Regions from separate parts of the Paenibacillus sp. V4I5 genome, predicted to be linked through region 3. Evidence: riboswitches for the same ligand, from Rfam matches in the RefSeq annotation. Region 3 holds a riboswitch; each other region holds the start of a gene.
The links. Region 3 has a riboswitch for cyclic di-GMP ahead of QFZ78_RS10200 (putative bifunctional diguanylate cyclase/phosphodiesterase). Riboswitches for the same ligand answer to the same signal wherever they lie in the genome.
Positions count from the first base shown of each region.

Region 1: another riboswitch for cyclic di-GMP. It lies ahead of QFZ78_RS35440 (response regulator); the one in region 3 lies ahead of QFZ78_RS10200 (putative bifunctional diguanylate cyclase/phosphodiesterase).
Region 2: another riboswitch for cyclic di-GMP. It lies ahead of QFZ78_RS21845 (putative bifunctional diguanylate cyclase/phosphodiesterase); the one in region 3 lies ahead of QFZ78_RS10200 (putative bifunctional diguanylate cyclase/phosphodiesterase).

Region 1 is NZ_JAUSZB010000002.1:7,451,053-7,456,829, reverse strand. It holds gene QFZ78_RS35460 (ABC transporter permease) at 1-34, opposite strand, end outside; gene QFZ78_RS35455 (nucleoside hydrolase) at 62-994, opposite strand; gene QFZ78_RS35450 (ABC transporter substrate-binding protein) at 1,065-2,165, opposite strand; gene QFZ78_RS35445 (hypothetical protein) at 2,429-2,776, opposite strand; cyclic di-GMP riboswitch class I at 3,093-3,181, shown strand; gene QFZ78_RS35440 (response regulator) at 3,293-3,655, shown strand; gene QFZ78_RS35435 (ParA family protein) at 4,096-4,860, shown strand; gene QFZ78_RS35430 (hypothetical protein) at 4,847-5,092, shown strand; gene QFZ78_RS35425 (Rieske (2Fe-2S) protein) at 5,256-5,615, opposite strand; gene QFZ78_RS35420 (amidohydrolase family protein) at 5,631-5,777, opposite strand, start outside.
Region 2 is NZ_JAUSZB010000002.1:4,357,307-4,363,083, forward strand. It holds gene QFZ78_RS21845 (putative bifunctional diguanylate cyclase/phosphodiesterase) at 146-1,684, opposite strand; cyclic di-GMP riboswitch class I at 1,772-1,860, opposite strand; gene ilvA (threonine ammonia-lyase IlvA) at 1,922-3,178, opposite strand; gene QFZ78_RS21855 (hypothetical protein) at 3,346-3,507, shown strand; gene QFZ78_RS21860 (S-layer homology domain-containing protein) at 3,664-5,777, opposite strand, start outside.
Region 3 is NZ_JAUSZB010000002.1:1,753,806-1,759,582, forward strand. It holds gene QFZ78_RS10175 (FAD-dependent oxidoreductase) at 1-198, opposite strand, end outside; gene QFZ78_RS10180 (electron transfer flavoprotein subunit alpha/FixB family protein) at 195-1,337, opposite strand; gene QFZ78_RS10185 (electron transfer flavoprotein subunit beta/FixA family protein) at 1,399-2,235, opposite strand; gene QFZ78_RS38490 (DUF3502 domain-containing protein) at 2,518-2,583, opposite strand; gene QFZ78_RS10190 (GNAT family N-acetyltransferase) at 2,594-3,016, opposite strand; gene QFZ78_RS10195 (HAD family hydrolase) at 3,058-3,708, opposite strand; cyclic di-GMP riboswitch class I at 3,915-4,006, shown strand; gene QFZ78_RS10200 (putative bifunctional diguanylate cyclase/phosphodiesterase) at 4,069-5,777, shown strand, end outside.

The sequences.
Region 1 (5,777 bases), 5.7 Mb from region 3:
GTAGCAATAATAAAAATAAGTACGTTTTTTTCATGTAGCTTTACTCCTGTTCCTGGGTTCGCTAGGCACGCAAGGCGTGTATAAAAAGCTGGAGGAATTCGTCAGCCGATACATCCGTACACACATGAACATTAGCCTCTTTGGACAAGCGGTTCTGGAAATCGCATACGGTCTGTCCGTCGCACAGCTCGCTTCGGGTTTCGACATCAACGTAATAATGGCGTGTCGTGACCAACTGTTTATTCAGAGCCACTCCGACTGCAAGTGGATCATGAAGCGCACAGGCCCGAACTCCGTTACGTTCATAGTAACGCTTCATATAATTCGCGGTGCTTTCCTGAACATAGCGGGCTATGGGAGAATCTCCGAGCTCACGGATATGTTCATCGGTCAGCAGCGCTTTACGCGTCACATCCAATCCTACAAGGGTTAAGGATGGAAAACCTGCCTGGAAAACGATCTTCGCGGCTTCCGGATCGACAAACATATTGTATTCCGCCGTGGGCGTTACATTGCCGAAGCCTTGAACGACGCCCCCCATCACAATGACTTCCTTGACCTGATGAATCAGATCAGGATGCTTCATAACCGCCAATGCCAGATTCGTTAACGGCGCGGTCATAACCAACGTGACTTCTCCGGCGTGCTTCCGTACTTGTTCCACGATAAAATCGGAGGCATGTCCAGCGGTCGTCTGCATATGAACCGGCATATCGCTTAAAGCGCCGCCAAGCCCGTCATTGCCATGGACATGATGCTCAAAGTGAGAAGCTCGCATCAAAGGCTTGTCTGCCCCTTTAACGACCGGAATCTTCTCTTCCATCCCAAGCAGTTGGAGGATCTTACATGTATTCTTGGTCGCTTGATCCAGAGAAACGTTGCCATTCACGGTTGTAATTCCGAGAACATCCATGTCTCCGCTGCGAATGGCCAAAAGAATACCTAGCGCATCATCCACACCCGTGTCTACATCTAGGATGACCTTCTTTTTCATGACTAAGCCCCCTTTAAGTCCTATTGAAGAAATCAAGGGTATATAAGCATATACCCTTGATTGATTTTATTTATTGAGCAACTTCCTTGTTGAAGCGGGCAATCCATGCTTTGAGATTCTGATTGACGAATTTCATATCCAATTTGCGAAGTTTATTCACCACGTCTGCGCCATAGGTAATCCCTGTAGCTTCTTCAGGCGAAAGCTGAAGTGTTGTGTTTACAGGTGAATCTACTTTCGCTTTCGCTGATTTCTCCTGTACTTCCTTGCTCAAATGCCAGTTGATGAAATCCTCAGCCAGCTGCTTGTTTTTACTTCCTTTAATCACGTTGACCGTGTTCATTACGGCGTAAGCTCCTTCTTGCGGGGAGACGAACTTCGTTTCTGGCACAGCTGCTTTCAAATCCTTCACGTACATTTCCATGATAGGACCAGCAGCAATTTCCCCTTGTGCGAACATGTTTACGAATTCGGAGGTTTGGCCGTAGTATTTAACGACTCCTTTGTTCAACTCCTTAATTTTTGCAAAAGCTTGATCCTCATTAAACGTAGCATTTCCAGCAACGACAGATGCTGCATCCAAGACCATTGGGCCAGTTGTCCCCGTGATGTTAGGAAGTGTCAGCTTTTTGGAGAGTTCTGGACTCCATAGGTCGCTCCATGACTTGATTTCTTTGGTTGTTGCTTTCGGATTGTAAGCAATGCCTAGTCGACCTACCGTGTAGGCTGGACCATAATCTTCACCCAGCGGCGCCTTGGCCAGATCATAAATGTCTTTCAAATTCGGAATCCTACTGCGGTCGATCTTATCGAACAGTCCCGCTTCAATTCCTTGTTGTGCGTAATAGTCAGATAAATAAATGAGATCCACACTCGAGCTGCCCTGCTTCACTTTGTTCATACGTTCTGCGTTATTTCCTATCTCCAGAACAATCTTGGCATTATGCTCCTTCTCAAACGGCGCGTACACTTCTTTCTTAAAGAAATCATCCGCAAAACCCCAGGTGGAAATGATTAAAGTTGTAGGTTCCCCTTTGGATGCCGCTGTGGCAGCTGCTGTGGGTGCTGTCGTAGCTCCACTTGTATTACCCTGGTCCTTCGTGCCGCAACCTGTTAAGGCTAGTCCTACTACAGATAAAGAAATTAAACCACGAACCATTTTTTGTCTCATCATTCATCGTCCTCCCAAGTTTTATCATGTATAATTTTAATGCGTGAATCCCCTGTTAAATTTTTACTAGTATTCTTCATGACCCCAGAAATATGCGCGTTTCGCCTTAAATCCAGCTATACAAAAAAAAAAGAAAAGTACCCTTGATAGAAAGAAGCTTCTAATCAAGAGCACTCTTCATTGTAAACAATGCAAAGTGACATCTATTGGTATACATGTGGTTTCCTCTTAAGATAAATCAAAAGAGAACACCTTCGACTAAACTATTCGGTTTGTTTAAGAATAATGTTCGTTATTGCCCATTGCGTCGGCGGATCATAATCCCTTAATACCGCATCCATGGATAAGCCCAGTTCTTGCTCCAGCCTGTCCCGGATTCTCTTCTTGTATATAGAGGACATATAAAAATCGACTTCGTGTTTGAGCGTTGGCGCCTCGCCTTCCAATGCAGTTGAACGCGGTGAGCGGCGGTGCTTGGCATGAAAAGTAATAATATTCTGATCAATTGAAACCTTCAGCAATGTTGTGCCAAACCCAAACAACTCTTTGGAGATTTCGTTATAGAGGTGACACAGCTTCTTCTTGTATTCATTAGAATCTAGTTGTGGCATGGAATCACCTTCAAGATCAATTATCAACCCTTATGCGTTAAAATCTATCTTAATAATACATAGGATTTCAGAATTAATCAAGAGAATCGTTCGTCTTTCTCACTGAAATCGGGCATTATTTACCTATAACACATCTAAATGATCCAATTTCCCGAATGTCTTACAAATATTGCTTGATATTCGCGACGGATTCGGGCAGCATAACTCATCTTGGTTAACATAAATCAAGGGCTGCCTCGCTGAAACTTTTAATACTAGTACTTTATTACTAGTATTAAGAGTGCTATACTTTAGAATACATAGTAATTCTTCTGCTAAACGATAAGAGCAAAGCTAATGAAAATTAGTGACGCAAAGCTAAAGGAGCTAAGGCGAAATACTTCGCTATGCTTGCCAGTTACCGAAGGAAGGGATATATCCACAACTCCCCTTATTCTTCTTTTAAGGGGAGTTTTCCTTATGTTCTATAACAGTAAATAGCTAGGTAGAAAGTCCCTCTGAAAGGTGATAATTAATATGGCGAGACTAATGGTTGTTGATGATTCTATCTTTATGCGATTGATGATTAAGAACATCCTCTTAGAATTAGGGCATGAAATTGTAGCCGAAGCATCGAATGGACTTGAGGCCATCTCTCTTTTTTTACAGCATTCACCTGACATGATTACGTTGGATATCACAATGCCCGAGATGGATGGTATTACGGCATTAAAGGAAATTAAAAGTTACAAGAGCGATTCAAAGATCATTATGGTATCCGCAATGGGGCAACAATCCTTTGTTATTGAAGCCATTACCCTTGGCGCTAGAGATTTTATTGTGAAGCCTTTTGATAAAGACAGGGTAGCTGAAGCTGTAAAAAAGGTACTGAGTTCGTGAATGCCCACAATGCTCTCCACCTGAATGCCTCGCCATTCAACTTTTTGGACCATCACTTATTTAGCCGTGATTATGTATTTCGATACGGATTCATTCTTACTCTACTAATGATTACGGTTTTACATGTATCTGTTTTTCCAAAGTTTGATATATATGCTTTCTATCTACTTTCTGTCATATTTTGGGCATCGGATTTTCGAATAAACCGCTGGTGGTTCTAATCATTCTTTGTTCATTCGTAGTTTTGTTGAGGTCCTATTATTTTGGCGAAAAGTGACCTTATGGATACATATACAGAAAATTGATTTGAAAGAGAAATTCCTGGCGCTATGGTTGCCGAATACACTCTCAACTTGACCGTGCATGACCCCCTTTTAAATAGATCTATTGTAGAACTATATACAGGAATAAAGGTTTACAGAAATAAGGAGGAATGGGTTATGGGAGCCATTATTTCAATCGGTAATCAAAAAGGCGGCGTTGGCAAAACGACAACCACGGCCATCACGGGGTATCTTCTCTCTAAGAAGTACAAGGTTCTCTGTGTCGACTTCGATAGCCAAGGCAATTTGACACAGTTTCTTACTCAACGAGATATACACGATTACTCCAAAATGACTATTTTTGAGGCATGTAAAAACATGAATCCCACCCCCTACATCCGCAAGTTAACCTACAACCTTCACTTCATTCCGGCTGATGAAATGCTTGCAACTCTGCCCATGCTTATCCATCAAAATCCTTCAATGAGTTCGACCATTTTGAGAGATACACTACATAAAGTAAAGGCCAGATACGACTACATACTTATTGATTTACCTCCAAATCTCGGAGAGCACACGATTAATGGTTTAGTAGCTTCCGACTATGCAATCGTCATGCTACAATGCGAACCAATGTGTTATGACGCGCTGGACAGATACATCGCAACAATGATTCACATCAAAGAGGTTAAAAAACTGGACCTTGTTTTATGCGGCATATTGCCAACAATGATCGATTCTAGAACAATCATTGATAAAACAATCATTGATAGGGTAAGGAGAGAATACGAGGGAGTTGTGTTTCGATCGGAAATAAAGCGAAGAAATAGAATCAAGGAGTTTTCTATTACAGGAATACAGGAATACAGTAATATGGATACATCGGCATTAAGCAATTATAGAAATTTTGTCGAGGAGCTGGAGCAGCGTGTCCAAGCGTGATGCGATTGAACAGTTATTAGGAAAACGGCGGAGTCAAGAAATACAGGAAACTGTAAATACAGGTATACAGAAACCTGTAAATAAGAAAAAAGCAACATTTGATTTCGATGAACAATTCCATACTGAGTTAAAGATATTCGCCGCGAAACAGAATAAGAAGATGGTTGATGTTGTGGTAGAGGCCGTGAAAGAGTATATGCGAAGACATAAAAATAACCCACCGGTCGAGTAGGCCCTTCGGATAATTTAAATAACAGTTTGCTCTAATTGCCATTTTTTAATAAACATTAGCAACTTAAATGAATTCAGTTCTATCCTGTTACAAAAAGAATAAAGGGGATCGAATAGGAGTTTTCAGCCCATTCGATCCCTCCTATTTCGCTTATTCTCGTTGTCTACTTTCTTTCCAGATCAACACCAACTTTGCCGTCTTGCACATTCACCTTATACGTTTTTACCCAAATCTTTTCGCTGAATAAAGATTTGCCGGTTCGAATATCGAATTCCCAGCCATGCCAGGGGCAGCGGATGATTTCGCCCATTTTACCGTACTCGTATTCATACACGTCCGAAGGGAGCGTAGTACCAGATACGAGTCCTGCGCACATCGGCGCCCCCTGGTGGGGGCAATAATTGTTTAAAGCGTAATATTCATTGTTTATCCGGTAAATGCCGATGCTCTTCCCCTCGATTGTGACGACGGCGTGACCGCCTTCGGAGACAGCGTCCGCATCCAGCACGTAATGTACCGTCATAAGGTCCTCCGTGAGTTAAAGGTTATATAGGCTTTTGGCATTTTCGTAAAAGATTTTACGCTTCGCCTCCGGCTTTAGTCTCCGCAGAATCATACTTGGTGAATCGAAATCCCAATGCGGATAATCACTCGAATACAGAATCATATTCTCGGCATCAATCAT
Region 2 (5,777 bases), 2.6 Mb from region 3:
GAAACCTATGAGAAAAGCGATACACCAGCAAAATAACATAATTCGTTATGTCATACAAGTTGACATGGTCTTTTTGTAAGCCCCTACAATATAGGTTCCAAGCCCCAATTATTTATTATACTACCACTGGTTAATAAAATCTAGATTACCCTTTGTTAATTTTATCGTTCATAAGTCGCAGGAATTGTTCGGGTCCTAAAGGGCTGCTAAACAGCACTCCTTGCACTTCCGTACACTGCAAAAGTCTTAAGTGCTCCAGCTGTTCCTCTGTTTCGACACCTTTTGCAATTAAATTTAGACCTAGACGGTGAGCCATACGAATAATGGCAGCAGCCAGCAGCTGATTCTCATCGTCGTCTACCAAATCCCGGATCAATGTGCTATCCAATTTAACGCTATCGAGCGGCATACCTTCGAGCCCGCTTCGTGTAAATAAACCTGTACACAAGTCATCCATAACGATACGTACACCGAACTTCTTCAGCATAATCAATTTCTCGCTAGCCTCTTGTACATTGGAAGATGTGATACTTTCCGTAAGGTCCAGTTCCACCAACATCGGATCTATACCTGTCTCTTTCAAAACAACGGCAATTTCCTCAATAAAATGCTCATCTTTAAACTGTGAAGCCGTTACGGCTAGGGTCATTCTCAGCGGTGCGTAGCCCTCATCCTGCCAGATTCTCATCTGTCTGCATGCCGTTCGTACAGCCCATTTCCCGATGGGTAACATGAACCCCATTTCCTCGGCCGCTTTCTTCCAATCCATACTGGATGCGAGGAGGGCGTCTCCCTTGCTCCAATGAATGATCGCTTCCATTCCGATTAATTTCCGGTTTGTTATTTCATATTGAGGCTGATATAGGATTTCAAACCGATTGTTGTCTAAGGCCGATCGAAGCTCTTTCTCCATGTGAGCTTTGCTCTTCACCATGGCATCGATGTCAGAAGCATAGAATTGGAACTGGTTATGTCCTCTGTTTTTGGCCGTATACATCGCTTCATCTGCATACGCCATGAGCTGCTCAGGCAGCATACCGTCTAACGGATACAATGCTATCCCAATACTAGCTGTTATGGTTACAGGCATTCCATCTAGGATAAAAGGCTCTTCCAGAGCCATTTGAATTCGGGAAGCTACAACTCTTGCATCTTCAGGCTTTGCAAAAGATTCTAGTAAAATAGTAAACTCGTCGCCACCTTGTCGGTACACCGTATCCGACCCCCGCAGGCAGCTCAGCAAACGTTCTGCTGCAAGGCGAATTAAACGATCACCATAAGCATGACCTAATGAATCGTTGACATCCTTGAATCGGTCCATGTCCAAGAACATAACAGCCGCCAGCTGTTCATTGCGTTGCGCATGCAGGAGTGCCCGCTCCAGTCGGTCATTAAACAATCGGCGATTGGGTAATCCTGTCAATGTATCGTGATACGCCAGAAAGGCTAGTTGTTTGCTCTTTTCTTCCTGCTCTCTACTAGTAAGAAGCAGTTGCCCTACACTCTTCGCAAAAAATAGACAGATTAGTGCTTGAACAAGCATACTAATGAAAACGTAAGGCGAAAAGGAGAAAGAAGAAGCAGCAAGTAGATTAATGGTCAACAAAAAGAAGCCCAGCACGCCCAGATAGACCAACGTTTGCGCTTTCATATGCTGTATCCACTTAGAAAGTATGCCTTTCATTCTTGAACCTCCTTATCTGATATGAGAAAAAAGGCTATTCCGAATCGGAATAGCCGTAGGTGTACCTGTCTAGGTAAACTGCAACCTGTCGGCAGCCCAGCCATCATTGTTGCAAAGGCAACCTTAGACCTGCAGCTTTGCGTCCTTACCTTTCGATAAGTTTGCCTTTACGATATTAAGGGAATTCATGGGACTAATTAACTATATCATATCCATTCCGCATTTGGCTAATTTTCCTTAAATAAGCAAATTAAAGAGCTTGGGATCCTTATTTATTTCTATATAGCCATAATCCTTCTGGGATAGGCGCTCAATAAGCCCCTCATAATCATCTTTATTTTTGAGCTCAATGCCGACCAGCGCCGGAGCATCGTCCCTGTTATTTTTTTTCGTATACTCAAATCGGGTAATGTCGTCTGTGGGTCCTAAGACTTCTTCTAGAAATTCGCGCAATGCCCCAGCACGCTGCGGAAAATTAAGAATAAAGTAGTGCTTCAAGCCTTCATACACGAGTGATCTTTCTTTAATCTGCTGCATACGGTCAATGTCATTGTTGCCGCCGCTGATGATGCAGACTACATTCTTACCGCGAATCTGCTCCCGATAGGTATCAAGTGCTGAAACCGGGAGTGCGCCAGCGGGCTCAATGACAATCGCGTTATTGTTGTAAAGCTCCAGAATGGTTGTACATTCCTTGCCGGAAGGAACAATTACGATATCCTCCAGCTTTTCTTTGCAAATGTCAAAGGTAAGCTCGCCGACCTGCTTTACAGCTGCGCCGTCTACAAACTTCTCAATCGTAGATAAGGTCACGACCTTCCCCTGCTTGAGCGCTTCCGTCATACTTGCCGCGCCTTCTGGCTCAACACCGATAATACGTGTACGTGGAGAAACACTATCCACATACGTCGCAACTCCCGCTGCAAGGCCACCACCACCAATTGTTGCGAAGATGAAATCAGGAGATTCGGGCATTTGATTCAAAATCTCGAGGCCAACTGTGCCTTGCCCGGCAATCGTACGGACATCATCGAAGGGGTGTATGAACACCTTATTCTCTTGAGCACAGTAGGCTTTGGCATGGTTAGACGAATCATCGAATGAATCACCTGTGAGAATAACTTCAACAAAAGATCCGCCAAATAGCTTAACTTGGGAAATCTTTTGTCTAGGCGTTGTCGTTGGCATGAAGATTTTTCCTTCAATACCAAGCTGTTTACAGGAATAAGCCACACCCTGCGCATGATTGCCGGCGCTCGCACACACGACACCCGCTTCGCGTTCCTCCGGTGTTAAACTTTGGATCACGTTATACGCTCCGCGAATTTTGAAAGAACGAACAATTTGCATATCTTCACGTTTAAGATAAACGTTGCATTCATACAAGTTAGAGAGCAGCTCATTGCGTTGCAAAGGCGATGGTTCGATCACCCTGCTGAGCACATGATTGGCCCTAATAATATCTTCCAAACCTACTTTACTGGAAACAACCATTTTCTCTTACTTCCTTTCTCCACATTGTGCTATTAAAGTTTTAAAGATTATTGTAGCACAACTCTGCCCGCCTGTACGAAAATAATATTGGTATAGCTTTATCCTATGTTTCACTTCATGCCCAGCAGGGTATTACATAGCAATACAACTTCAAAGGAGTGATTCAAATGTCGACGCAGCCTCGCAATATCGATATCGAAGAACGCCATGTGGAGAAAAAATCGGATTCCAGTTTAGTTGCTTCTACTTTCATCAAATATGCGGCTTACATCGTCATCATCTTCGGTGTTCTGTATTTCCTAGTTCGTTATGTATTTCCAATGTTCTAAGCTAGGACGTAAGTTGTGTTGTGTCCTCATCAATGAGGGTACGATCACATCTGGAGCTAGCACAACCACAAGAAGCCTCAAACCCACTAACAAGTGGATTAGAGGCTTCTTGTATTTGTTAGGAGAGGTGTTTGCCAACTCCCCTCAACCACTTATTTAGTAATAGTAACGAGGCTGCTCCTGCAGCTCAGACCGTCTTTGCAAGAAACGGTAGAAGGCACTGGCCGCCTGTGCTTTCGTCACTTCTTGTTGAGGTATAAATTGTCCATCGTTCAGAGACATAATATTCAGCCCCACCACAATAGCTGCATCACCAACATTCTTAAGCTTAGCAGCATCTGCGAAATTGCCATTGAAGATCCCATCGAACTTCGTCAAGCTCTTGTAGCCAAGCGCCTTCACGATTAACTGTGCCATTTCTTCCCGATTCATCGCAGCTTCTGGATTAAATTCAGCACCTACATCTAGCAAACCGCGATCAACCGCATTTTCGACATACGCAAAATAAGGAGAAGATTTGCTCACATCGGCAAAAGATGCCTTCCGTTCTGCCCCGTAATAAATACCACCGTTACCGCCATTCATGGCAATAACGAGCATTTTGACTAACTCGCCACGTTGAATGGTTTGATCCGGATTCACTTTGCCATCCTTCACATCCAGCGCTTGATAATCGAGCATAAGCTGAAGCTCATTTTTAGCCCAGTGATTGTCAATGTCGCTTACTGTCACTTTATCCAAAGAAATCACTTCACCCGTTTCACTATTCCGCCATTGACCGTTTTGCGCATCCAAGAGGAAAGGTTCACGGTTGAATTTGGGAACGAGTGAATAGACAAGCTTGGCATCTAGTTTCCCGTCTGCCTTCAGATCCATGGATTGTGGGACATCCCCAGCTGCCATCATCACTCTGTATTTCTCCAGTGGAATTCCACCGGTGAACCCGCTGCCTTCCACCACATAATTTAACTTGATGTCAAACTGTGCAAGCCAAAGATCCTTGGCTTTATCAATGGCCAGCACCTGCGGCTTTTGCTGTGGATATGGCAGATTGCTGATGGAGAAGTGATACCCAACAAGTTGGCCGGTCACACGATCGATGCTTACCGTTACTTCTTCATTTCCGGCAATTACGCCATCAATTACTCGCTTAAAACTAATATCCCAATTGCGCATATGTTTCAGTTGATCTTCCGAATAATTTTTAGCCGCCTGTACTTGAAGTACCAACTGATCGGTGTAAGAAGGAAGCTGCTTTTTCACAAAATCAACACCTGTTGTTATCGCATCTTCCAGAGCAATTTTACCCTCTATATCTTTATTGTCTTCAGGACCGTAAGGGATGTAGCTGCTAAAATTCGTAATCTCTCCCGTCTTGCTATTCACGCTAGCCCATGCGCCTTTGCCGACGATTTTAACTTTGGAATCCTTCTCAGAGGCTTCATTCCAACTTAAATTCCAGTTCGAACTGGTTTCCCCTGTTTCAGGGTTGGTCGATTCATTATAGGATGCTTCTTGGAGTTTATAGTCGGAGGATAGATTGAAAACGGTTGTTACCTTCTTCACAGCCTCTTCCTTCGTCAGGTCCAAGGTAGCTGCCGGCTTAGCAGCCAATGGCTTGTCGGTTAACGGCTTATTCCCCTCAGCTCCTTCCATCCCTTTGACTGGGCTCCAGATCTCACCGGTTTCAGCATTCAAAGAGAAGGCGCCCAGCATGTAAGAAATAATGGGCAACTTCTTTCCTTTGGCACCGTAAGGAATCTGATACTGCAAAGACAAATTCGCCTTGTCGCGGAACATTTGGGCAGCTTTATCCTTAGTAATCGGCGTTACATTCTGCTGAAACGTGACATTGTCATCCCAATTGTAGTTATAATTCGTAACCTGTCCTTCCCCATTGACGACCACATTGATACCATTCAGAGCAAAAGGCACACCGCCAACAGATCGATCGAACCGAATATTGTACTGATAATTACCATTCAGCGGTGTACGATATGCGTTCTCCTCAGAATCATTGTAAACAAGCACCTTCTGCTTATCTGGATTCACTTTGCCTATAAAGGCAGAAGCTACTTCCTTGGCAGCTTTGAAATCCACCTTCGGTGGATAGCTAGGTTTGTGGTCAGGGTCATTATCATTCATGGAATAAGAGGTCAGCGTTCCGTCCAAGCCGTTAATCGATACATTTAAAGAGCCGTAATGCCGATCTTTGACTATTTTGGTGTAATTAATGTTCCACGTCGGGAAATTTCGGCCATTCATGCTGT
Region 3 (5,777 bases):
GTTTTTTTCTTTCCAAAATTCGGGTACAAGCTCTTCGATTTGCTTACGGTATAGGACACCTCCGAAAATGTTTTTGGCTCCGGGGAACTCGCCCCTCTCCAACAACACAACGGATAATCCTGCACGTGCCATCGTCAAAGCGGCTGCTGCACCCGCCGGACCACCGCCAACAACAATCGCGTCAAATTTCTCGTTCACTTGGCTTCACTCCTTTCAAGAGCCACGTTAACCCCTGTCTTCAAATCGTAGGACGGCAAGGAGCTTTCAGTACTTGCTAGTTGGATGCCAAATAAAGTTCGACGCTTCCTTATCTCATTCGTAATGGCAGGAACAATTTTGAACATATCGCCTACTATGCCGTAATGTGCAAATTGGAAGATTGGCGCTTTGTCGTCTTTGTTAATCGCGACGACGACGTCCGCATGGCTCATACCTACGGTATGCTGAACTGCACCGGAAATGCCGATGGCGAAGTATAGCTTTGGCCTGACCGTGGCACCGGTTTGACCAACCTGGTGCTCATGCCCGATCCAGCCCGCATCGACCGCGGCACGCGATGCGCCAACGACGCCGCCGAGCGCATCCGCTAGCTCGGCGAGCAGCCCGAAAGCATCAGGCCCGCCAAGTCCGCGGCCCCCTGCCACGATAATCTCGGCATCCTCGAGATTGAGCTTGCCTGTTTCGCGCAGGAAGTCGAGCACCTGCGCGGCAATCTCTTCCTCTCGCATCGTCGCCTCGATGCGAATGATTTCGCCTTGGCGCGTCGCGTCCTTCGGCAGCGCCTGAAACACCCCGGCGCGCGCCGTCGCCATCTGCGGCCGGTACTGCTTACAGAGGATGGTGGCCATCATCTTCTCGGAAAAAGCCGGCCGGCTGGCCAGCAGCAGCCTTGACGGCGGCGGCTCCACGTCTAGCTGCGTCGTGTCGGCAGTCAGCCCCGTCGGCAGGTGTGTCGCTATCGCACCTGCCAAGTCGCGGCCCGTCGCTGTCGCGCCGAACAGCACGATCTCGGGCTTCGCTTCCTCGATCAGTTTCAAGCAGACACGGCTGTATGGCCGAGTCCGGTAGGTGCGAAGCTCAGGTGCTTCGCATAGGAACACCTTATCCGCGCCGTAATGCACGGCTTCATCGGCGAGGTGAGCCACATTCTCACCGATCACAAGCGCCATGAGCGGCGCGTCAAGCTTCGTGGCCAGCTTCTTGCCTTCGCCCAGCAGCTGCCAGGAAACCTTCTTCGCAGCTCCATCTCGCTGCTCTACAACGATTAATACCCCCCGATATGCCGACCAATCGGGCATCGACGCTTCAGGCTGGTCGTGTGTTTGTTCATTTGTCATCGTATCTTCCTCCATTCCCATAACGGTGATTCAGAGTTTAGGTAGTACCCCTGCTTTTCTTTCACGAAGACCAGTCTAACAAAGTCTGCATCTCTTTCGTCATGAGCTGATCGGCTAGCTGAGCAGCGGCTTCTTCTGGTGAATCAAACGCGATCATGTGCGTTTTAACCGCTTTTATCTCGGGCACCCATGTTTTGGCTACGATCGTTGGTGAGCCTTTTAGCCCGATTTTCGCTCTTTCAAGATCCGGAAAATCAGCTGTCGTCCAAACAGTCGGCTTATAACGCGCAGCCCGAATCATACCGGGCAGCGATGCTCGTCTCACCTTATTCAGTTCCTTCAGCGCCGTGATCAGCACCGGCATGCTTGTCTCAACGACTTCTATGCCATCTTCCAAGAGCCGATGCACACGAACTTTTCGCCGCTTTTCATCCACATCAACAACTTTGTTTACATAAGTAAGCTGTTCCAAATCCAATCGGCATGCGACGCCTGGCCCAACTTGCCCCGTGTCGCCGTCCAGCGTTTGTTTGCCGCAAAAAACGATATCCACCGGTCCCCACGTTTCAGCAATTTTACGGATGGTTCGGGCAACAACGTACGATGTCGCCAGCGTGTCCGCTCCCGCGAAGCCGCGATCCGTCACCAACACAGCATCGTCTGCCCCGAGGGAGATGCATTCCTTTAATCCTTTCTCCGCTGGCGGAGGTCCCATTGTGACTACTGTAATCCTTGCCCCCTGTTCATCCTTAATACGGAGCGCCTCTTCCAGCCCATGCATATCATAGAAGTTCACGATACTTGGGACACCTTGGCGAATTAACGTATTATTTTTGGGGTCAATGCGAATTTCTCTAGAGTCAGGTACCTGCTTAATACAAACGACTATATGCAGCATCTCTGCACCCTCCTATTTCTTAGGAAACTTGCTTGCACATTCGACAGCAAACGGATCTGAGCTTGTCAGCATTGTGAATTTTGTCACTTAAAATGACGAAACGAAATCGCTTTCAGTCTTTTTTTTAAGTTAATAATCTAACACAATATATGCGAAAAGCCTCCTAACATGACACTTACTTTAGTCCAAGGCCCAAAAGTAATCTTACCGATGTTGCTCGGAGAATGAAAAAGCCGCAACCTACGCCAAAGCGTGGAATGCAGCTCTCTCCTTATTTAATGATTATTTTTTGTTCGTTTTCGCCCATTCGTCTAATTGTCTTTGCTTCTCAGCAATAATTTTATCCATACCTGCCGCTTTAATCCTCTTCCGCTTCTTCTACCTCATAGGTACATAGGAAACGCTCAACACCTGGATACTTCTCCCCAAGGCTGCGAATAACGAACCCAATATTCCGATAAAATTGGACTGACTCTTCATCCGTTTCAGCCACGATTCGAACAGGGTGCATATCTTCAATAATTTCAAGGATAATTCCCCGTCCAAAGCCTACCCCTCTGCTCTCCGGTTCAACGGCCAGATGAGTGATCGTCATCTCCTGATTATCACTGAGCTTAAAGCCGATGATGCCCACCAAGATACCTTCGGATTCATATCCAAACAACCATAGATTAGCATCATTTTCATAACGCTCAATGACAGGTTGCAGCGCCTCCTGATCGGGGAAAACGCTGTAACTCAGCAGTTCTTGTATTTCAATTTCGTAAAGTCGGGATTTCACATTCACTAACATCTTTATTCACTACTTTCGTTTTACATTATCTACACATAATCTAACAACTTAAGCAAGCTGTCAATATGCGCTATAGGGGTGATTCCCTTCTCCTTCATCAGATGTCCGTTTGGCCCATAGCTGATAAAGGGAACTCCTGCATCAACGGATGCTCTGCCATCTATCCACGAATCACCGATCGATATCCATTCGTTCTCAAGAATTTGTGGAAAATGCTGCTTAGCAGCTAAGTACCCGGAGGGAGATGGTTTCATGGCATTCATCTGCTCTCTTCCGATGATCAAATCAAAGTATGGATGAATTCCAGTCGTTTCCAACGCATGTACTGCGGCCTTGTATGAATTATTTGTAACAATAACCAGGACATAGCCCGTCATTAAAACATTTAGAAGCTCGGAAACATGGGATTCCAGTCCTGCACCCTCCATGCCTATTAGTTCATGTTGAACGACCATATTCATTACTTCATTATAGGACTCTTCAGGTATCCCATTCGCTTTCACATGCTCAATCATGGTTGATGTGGTATGCTCTTGAATCGGGAAACCAACTGGCAGTAAATCATTCTCTGTAAGGTAGTCCGCCACTTGCTTTTTCATCATTTGGAAATTAATGCTAGACCTCAGCAGTGTATTATCCATATCAAAAATAATGCCTCGAACTTGACTTGATGTACTCATTAAACCTCACCTATCCATCTCTAGAACTATAGAAATTTTAAGAAATTAGCATTATTAATTTTTTTTAGTTGAATTCGACATTTTTCGCTAATTATATGTAAATACCGCTATAGACACGTCATTTTTAACTAATTATAATGAGGCGTATTAACTGGTATATAAGCTTTTTACATCATTAACTAGTGCCTTTTGAACTACATATATAGAATCGTCAAAAGCAAACCATTGGAAACAATGCGACGCAAAGCCATGACCTAAGGCACCCCTAATTGGATGCTATGGACGACAGGTTACCGAGTCAAGGAGTTCATCCTTTCATTCGGGATGGACTTTTTTATTTATACGAAATGAGGTTGATTCATGCATCTTACGCTAATAGATAGTTATCCTATTTACCTCATACTGCTAACGTTCATTATTTCAATAACTGCTCTTTACATATCCTTTACTAACCAAACAGCACTCAAAGCTTCCCTTTTAGAGTCTGCTATCGATTGTATCATGTTGCTTAATTCAAGTGGGAAGATCATTGCGTTTAATCCTGCGGCAGAAGCCATTTTTGGATACGAACGCAAAGAAGCTCTAGGGCTTACGTTAATTGATTTTCTTTTTGAAAAAGATGGCCAGGAGACAACCTTCTTAAATCTGCTGTTCACGGCTAAAGACGAGACGATTATCGGTAAGCGAATCGAATTGAAAGCATTTCGATCGGATGGCAGCGTATTTCCGGCAGAAATAACGATTACGAGCACTCCGTATAAAGGAAAGCTTGTCTATACAGCTTATCTTCGCGATCTGACTGAAAAAAAGAAATCTGAAGTAATGATACAGCAGCTAGCTTACTTTGATCTTCTGACAGGTTTGCCGAATCGCAACCAGTTCAATCAGCTTTTCCATGATGCGTTAAACAACGCCAAACAACATAAGCAAAGCTTAGCGCTACTTTTCCTTGATGTAAATCGGTTTAAGCACATCAACGATACCTTAGGCCATCACTTAGGAGATCTTGTTTTGCAAAAGTTCTCCGCATTGCTCTCAGAAAGCTTGTTTGCACAAAGCATTGTCTCCAGACTAAGTGGCGATGAATTTGTGATTTTGTTCCCTTTCGGAAATCGGAAGTCAGCAGCTGTGCAAGCGGAGAAAATCATTCAACAATTGGAAGCTCCTTTCCAAATCGATGGGCGAAATATTTTTGTTTCCACCAGTATTGGTATCTCTTTGTATCCTATCGATGGAGAAGATCCGGAGGTTTTACTGAAAAATGCCGATCAAGCGATGTATCGGGCCAAAGAACGTGGAGGAAACCATTATCATTTTTATGAACAGGAACTGAGTGTCATTCATTCGAGGAGAAGTGCCTGTGAACAATCCCTTCGGACAGCCAGAGAACAAAATGAGCTTTACCTGATGTACCAACCCAAATTCCATATTCCTACCGGCACAATCATCGGCGTTGAAGCTTTACTTAGGTGGGATAGCCATGAGTTAGGAAGCGTCTCGCCGAAGGAATTTATTCCTATTGCAGAAGAATCCGGACAAATTATTGCAATTGGAAAATGGGTATTACAAACGGCCTGCGTACAAATGAATAAATGGCAAGCTGCAGGTATGGAGCCTGTTCCTATTGCAATCAATATATCCGCTGTTCAGTTTCATCAAGAAGATTTGGTGACAATGATTCTTGATATTCTGCATCAAAATGAGCTGGAAGCAAAGTACTTAGAACTTGAAATTACCGAAAGTGCATTGATGAATAACAGCCTCAGCTGTATGGAAAAGCTTTATGCTTTAAAGCGTGAGGGAGTTAAAATCTCCATCGATGATTTCGGAACTGGTTATTCTTCTTTAAGTTATTTACATAAGTATCCAGTCGATACTTTGAAAATTGATAAATCGATCATTAAAGACATCTCTACCTTTATTTCTGATTCTTCTATCATTGAAGCTATTATGGCCATGTCATATAGTTTAAAATTGAGTGTCATTGCTGTAGGTGTAGAAACTCATGAACAGCTCACTTTTTTAGAGAGAGTTGGTTGTCAACATATACAAGGATACTTATTATCTGT